Marinobacterium aestuarii: one gene and its partner. The main gene of each other region encodes a partner of the protein of the gene in region 2 in a complex. Links are inferred from orthologs where the notes say so. Each region holds a gene or a part of one and is shown on either strand. Other genes may lie near its edges.

Evidence for each region.
Region 1: the proteins of A8C75_RS21590 (region 2) and dapF are in contact, whole or in part, in a solved structure (PDB 5YGU), measured with the Escherichia coli proteins. The link is inferred for Marinobacterium aestuarii from one-to-one orthologs.

What each region holds. Positions count from the first base shown.
Region 1 is NZ_CP015839.1:313,716-316,774, reverse strand. What follows is about bases 266-3,006. They hold dapF (diaminopimelate epimerase), read right to left. Parts: upstream 2,181-3,006; coding sequence 1,350-2,180; downstream 266-1,349. Other genes in these bases: lysA (diaminopimelate decarboxylase), read right to left, coding at 2,195-3,006; A8C75_RS01350 (DUF484 family protein), read right to left, coding at 667-1,353; xerC (tyrosine recombinase XerC), read right to left, coding at 266-667. Also shown: more of xerC, read right to left, coding at 1-265; more of lysA, read right to left, coding at 3,007-3,059. UniProt on the Escherichia coli protein: Involved in the succinylase branch of the L-lysine biosynthesis and in the biosynthesis of the pentapeptide incorporated in the peptidoglycan moiety. Catalyzes the stereoinversion of LL-2,6-diaminopimelate (L,L-DAP) to meso-diaminopimelate (meso-DAP).
Region 2 is NZ_CP015839.1:4,908,711-4,911,958, forward strand. What follows is about bases 317-3,246. They hold A8C75_RS21590 (RNA pyrophosphohydrolase), read right to left. Parts: upstream 2,064-3,246; coding sequence 1,569-2,063; downstream 317-1,568. Other genes in these bases: ptsP (phosphoenolpyruvate--protein phosphotransferase), read right to left, coding at 317-1,550; A8C75_RS21595 (histidinol-phosphatase), read left to right, coding at 2,218-2,874; A8C75_RS21600 (NADP(H)-dependent aldo-keto reductase), read right to left, coding at 3,000-3,246. Also shown: more of ptsP, read right to left, coding at 1-316; more of A8C75_RS21600, read right to left, coding at 3,247-3,248. UniProt on the Escherichia coli protein: Master regulator of 5'-end-dependent mRNA decay.

The DNA of each region.
Region 1 (3,059 bases), 4.6 Mb from region 2 along the record:
GCTGCACGGCGCGGGTGCTGATACGGTTGCCGCGCTTGCTGATAAAGAGCGCCGGCTGCTCGCCGCGCAACAGACTGCCGCGCAGCCCCAGCCAGACGTCCAGCGCCGCCAGGGCCTTGCTGCCGACCGGCAACATGCGGGTCTTGCGTCCCTTCCCGGTCACGACCAGGCTGGCATCGCGAAAATCGATATCCCCCAGATCCAGACTGACGAGTTCCGCCAGGCGCAGACCGGACGAATAGATAAGTTCCATCATGGCACAATCGCGGGCAGAGACCGCATCGGTCACCGGAATCTGCATCAGATGGGCCGCCTGATCGGTATCCAGTGTTTTGGGCAAGCGCCGGGGTGAGCGGGGTGCACTGATACCCAATGCGGGGTTCTGCTGGCTCAGGCCTTCGCGATTAAGAAAGCGATAGAAGGAGCGGATGGCCGACAGCAGCCGCTGAATGCTTTTGCCGGCCAGCCCCTCGCGGTGTGTTTCGGCGATAAAGGCACGCAGATCCCGCGGCCTGATGCTGTTCCAGTCACTCAGGCTGTTCGCCACGGCATAGCGCAGCAGACGTTCGATATCGCGCCTGTAGTTGGCCAGCGTGTGCCCGGAGTACTGGCGCTCGGTACGCAGATAGCGCACAAAGGCATCCAGCACATCCGGATCGGGCGACATCAGCCCCGGCTCAGGATGCGGGACAGTACCCGGCTCAGCACTTCGCCGACATAGCACAGGAACAGGGTGCCCTGGCTGCTCTGAAAGTAATGCGGATCGTAGCTGCCAATCGCCAGCAGGCCCAGGGTTTCGCCCTGCACCAGCGGAACCACCGCCGCCGACTGAATCCGGAACGCCTGCTCCTGAAACACAAACAGATGCTGCGGCTCCGGCAGGCGCCCGCAGCTGGGCAGGTTGGTTCCCAGCAAGGGCTCCAGCGTCTGGGCATCGGCTTCATTCAGCCAGCGCGCGGCACCACTTTCTTCGCCGTCACCGAGCAGCATCAGGGTTGTGATATCGCCCTGAAAATCGCGGCACAGGCTTTCGTCAATGGCGATGGCGACATCATCCAGGGTTTCACAGCCCAGCAGCGCCAGCACCATGCGCTTGGTCTTCTCGAATTGCACATCGTTGTGACGCGCCACGTCGATCAGATCGGACAGATGGGTGCGCAATTGCTGGTTCTTTTCACGCAGCACACCGGTCTGGCGCGCCACCAGCGACACGGCGGTACCGGTTTCGTGGGGCACGTAGAGCTTTTCCAGCAAGCCTGAGTGACGGGAAAAGTAATCCGGGTTCTGCGCCAGATACTCCGCCACCTGCTGCTCGTCCAGCTCGCCCGGCTGCTGTTTGGCCTGATCGCTCATATGAAAATCTGCCCTTCGTAAACGGTTGTCGCAGGGCCGGTCATCAATACGGATGAACCCTCGCCCGCCCAGCGAATCTGCAACTCACCGCCTGGCAGATGCACGCGCACATCATCACCCAGCAGGCCGCGGCGACGCCCGGCCACAACGGCCGCACAGGCACCGGTACCGCAGGCTCGGGTTTCGCCGGCACCACGTTCATACACCCGCAGCCGAATTTCGCTCGTGGACAGAACCTGCATAAAACCGATATTGGCCCGTGCCGGGAAGCGCTCGTGCCGCTCCAGCAGCGGCCCCAGGGTTTCCACCGCAGCGGTGCTGACATCATCCACCAGCAGCACGCCGTGGGGGTTGCCCATGGAGACCGCGCTGATATCCAGCCACTGATCAGCCACTTCAATGGGATAGGTGATCTCAATGCCATCCGCCACAAAGGGGATCTCGGCCGGCACCAACTCAGGCGCGCCCATATCCACTTCCACCTGGCGGTCTTCCAGCACCCGCAGTATCGCCTTGCCCTTGGCCGTTTCAACGCAGATCACCGGCTTGATGGTCAGACGCTTGTCACGCACAAACTTGGCGAAGCAGCGCGCACCGTTGCCGCAGTGCTCCACTTCAGAGCCGTCGGCATTATAAATACGGTAGCGAAAGTCCATCTTCGGATCCGTCGGCGGTTCCACCAGCAACATCTGGTCAAAGCCGACGCCAAAATTGCGGTCCGCCAGACGGCTCACCAGCGCGGGGGTGATCTTGGCACGCTGCGTGACAAGATCGACCACCATGAAGTCGTTGCCCAGGCCGTGCATCTTGGTAAAACGTACCAACATAGCTGTTTCGCTTCTCAGTAATGATCTTTGGGCAGCAACTGCTCACCGTGCAGCAGGTCACCGATACTTTCGCGCTTGCGCACCAGATGCGCCTGATTATCGCTGACCATGACTTCGGCCGGACGCGGCCTGGTGTTGTAATTCGAGCTCATGACAAAGCCATAGGCGCCGGCCGAGCACACCGCCAGCAGGTCGCCGGGCTGCAGATTGAGCTCGCGGTCCTTGCCGAGAAAGTCACCGGTTTCGCACACAGGACCCACCAGATCGTAGATTTTGCTTTCGCCGTCTTCACGCAGGCTCAGCGGCACGATTTCCTGATAGGCACTGTACAGCGCCGGACGGATCAGATCGTTCATGGCGCCATCGATAATGGCAAAGTTCTTGTCACCGTTGCTTTTGAGGAACTCGACCCGCGTCAGCATGACCCCGGCATTGGCGGCGATGGAGCGGCCCGGCTCAAAGATCAGGCTCAGCGGACGATCGCCCAGTTTTTCAAGCACGGCGCCAATGTAGGCGGCGGCAGACGGTGGCTGTTCGTCGGTGTAGCACACGCCCAGACCACCGCCCAGATCCAGATGTTTGATCTGGATGCCATCGTCGGCCAGCTCGTCCACCAGTACCAGCAAACGATCCAGCGCATCGAGGAAGGGACGCAGCTCGGTCAGCTGACTGCCGATATGGCAGTCCATGCCGACGATTTCGATACTGGGCAGTTCCGCCGCCCGGCTATAAACGCCGCGGGCACGCTCGATGGCGATGCCAAACTTGTTCTCTTTAAGACCGGTGGAAATATAAGGGTGGGTGCCGGCGTCCACGTCCGGATTGACGCGAAAGGACACTTTCGCCGTCATGCCCGACGCTGTGGCAACTTCGCTGACG
Region 2 (3,248 bases):
AGTGCCTTGTCGCCACCAATATCCAGGGTGCGCATGGTCACCGGGCGCGGCGCGAAGGCCGCCAACTGAGAACGATAGGTCTGCAACTGCTCCTGCTCGCTGGGGAAGAAATCCCGGATCATGAAGGGAATCTCGGTACGATAGAGCCCGATACCCTCAGCACCGCGTTCCAGCGCCCGCTTCACATCGATATCCAGGCCCGTATTGGCCCACAGCGGCATGTTGTAGCCATCGGACGTCTCGGCGGCCTTGTCCCGCAGCTGCTCCAGGCCTGCGGCGACTTCGCTGTCTTCACGCATGATGTCACGGTAAACCTGCTGAATTTCATCCGACGGGTTCACGTACACACGCCCGGAGTAACCATCCAGGATCAGCACCCGGGCCTCAATCTGGGTATAGGGCAGATCCAGCACCCCCATGACGGTGGGAATACCCAGCGAGCGCGCCAGGATGGCGGCGTGGGAGTTACCGGAACCATGCACCGACACCAGACCTGCCAGCTTCTCGGTGGGGACTTCACCCAGCATCGCCGGGGTGAGTTCATCCGCGACCAGAATGGTATTATCGGGATAGTTGATCTGCTTGGGCGCGGCTTCCTGCATATAGGCCAGCACACGCCGCCCCAGATCGCGGATATCGGTCGCTCGCTCGCGCAGATAGGGGTCATCCATGGCGTCAAACTCGCGGATATGCGCCTTGATCACCTCGCGCAGCGCACCCTGCGCCCAGTTACCCAAACGGATTTTGTCGACGACTTCGCCGGCCAGGGCGTTGTCATCCAGCATGCGCAGATACACATCAAACAGTGCCTGCTCCTCGGTACGCAGGCGTTTGGACAAGGTGCGACCCACCACGCGGATATCGTGACGCACGGACTCAAGGGCGCGCACAAAGAGCGCTATCTCGGCCTCTATATCAGTCGCCGGCTTGTCGGGGACAGCATTCAAATCCGCCGGCGGCGCCATGACCACGGCAGGGCCAATGGCCACACCGGGGGCAGCCGACACGCCTTCAAAGCGGCTTTCAATCACAGCACCACGACGACTGCCGCTGACGTCCTGAATGGAACCGGTTGCCTCGGCATGGGCAATAACCCCTGCCAGCTGGGCAGAAACCGTGACCAGAAAAGCCTCTTCGTTTTCATCGAAGCGCCGGCGTTCCTTTTGCTGTACTACCAGCACGCCCAGAACATCACGCTGATGGATGATCGGCACGCCAAGAAAGGAGTGAAAACGCTCTTCGCCGGTACCGGGTAGATAAATAAACGCAGGGTGCTTGGCGGCGTCTTCCAGATTGATGGGCTCAGCCCGCTGACCCACCAACCCAACGATACCCTCGGAGGCGGACAGACTGACCGTCCCCACGGCATCCTTGTTCAGCCCCTGGGTCGCCATCAGGATGTAGCGCTGCTTTTTGGTATTAAACAAATACACAGAGCACATCTGTGTCCGCATGGCACGCTGTATTCTGCGCACGATCAGGTCGAGCACCGAATCAAGATCCGGCGCTGCGCTGACCTCCTGTACAATCTTGCGCAGTATTTCGAGCATTGACCCACCCCATAGTTGTTATTTTCGTTGCTGGGCGACCACTCGCGCCAGCTTGGGCGACAGCTCCCTCATCGCCTTGCGGTACACCTCACGCTTGAACGACACCACCTGCCCCAGTGGATACCAGTAACTCACCCAGCGCCAGCCATCAAATTCCGGCGAATGGGTATGGTCGATGGTAACCGCCTGATCTTCACTGAGCATGCGCAGCAGAAACCATTTCTGCTTCTGGCCGACACAGACCGGAAGGGAATTGCGCCGGATCATTCGTTTGGGCAGACGGTAGCGCAGCCAGCCGCGCGTGACAGCAACGATTTCGACGTCGCTTGCCCGCAGCCCGATTTCCTCGTGAAGCTCACGGAACATCGCCTCATCGGGAGATTCATCATCCTGAATCCCTCCCTGCGGAAACTGCCAGGCATCCTGTCCTATCCGTCTGGCCCAAAGGACCTGACCCAGCGAGTTAGCCAGAATGATGCCGACATTCGGTCTGAACCCGTCTGAATCAATCACTGTTTATATCCTGAAGTAGTTCGCTGCTATTGTTCCACACTTCACGAATTCCGCAAACTCCACTCACAACAGCAATTTACAGCGCCTGTCGGTGTTTGAAAGGCCGCCCCGGACACTCTATGATCGGCCTTTTGTATCCAAGGGGAGCACAACCTTGAGCCTGGCCATTTTTGATCTGGACAATACCCTGTTAAACGGCGACAGCGATCATGCCTGGGGCGAGTTTTTGTGCGCCCAGGGCCTCGTCGACGCCACCGAGTACAAGCAGGCCAACGACCGCTTCTATCAGCAGTACAAGACCGGCACCATGGACATCTTCGAATTCCTGGAATTTGCCCTGCGCCCGCTGGCCCAGCATTCGACGCAGCAGCTACAGCAGTGGCACGACCTCTTCATGCAGCAGTGCGTCGAACCCATGATGCTGCCCAAGGCGCTAAAACTTCTGGCTGATCACCGCGCCCGTGGTGACTTTCTGCTGATCATCACGGCCACCAACCATTTCGTGACCTCACCCATCGCCCGCAAGCTGGGTGTCGATGCCCTGCTGGCCACAGATCCCGAGATGGAAGACGGGCGCTATACCGGCAAGGTCGCGGGCACGCCCTGCTTTCGCGAAGGCAAGGTGGAGCGCCTGCACCACTGGCTGCAGCACAACAAGCACACACTGCAAGGCAGCTATTTCTACAGCGACTCGCAGAATGACCTGCCACTGCTGGAGCTGGTGGAGAATCCTGTCGCGGTGGATGCCGATGAAATACTGACACGCACCGCGACCGAGCGCGGCTGGCCGGTCATCAGCCTGCGGGACTAAGAACGCCGATTTAGAAGTGGCGAGACGAGGCCGCGTGAGGCGGCGCGGATAGTGTATCCGCACCGTCTCAGCGCCCTGGAATACTGCCGAAAAGCGTTAGCGAGGCCGCTAGCGCAGGTCGCTTTTCAGGGGCAGGGATAGGTATAACGGGCGTGAATGGCTTCAATCTGCGCCAGCATGTCGTCGCTCAATACCAGATCCAGCGACGCTATATTGCTGCGCAGCTGATCCATTTTCGAGGCGCCGATAATATTGCTACCCAGGAAAGGCCGGCCATTGACGTAGGCCAGCGCCATCTGTGATGGATCGAGCCCGGCATCCTGCGCCAGTGCCACATAGGCCCGGGTCGCCGCCTGGCCCTGCTCGGTCAGATA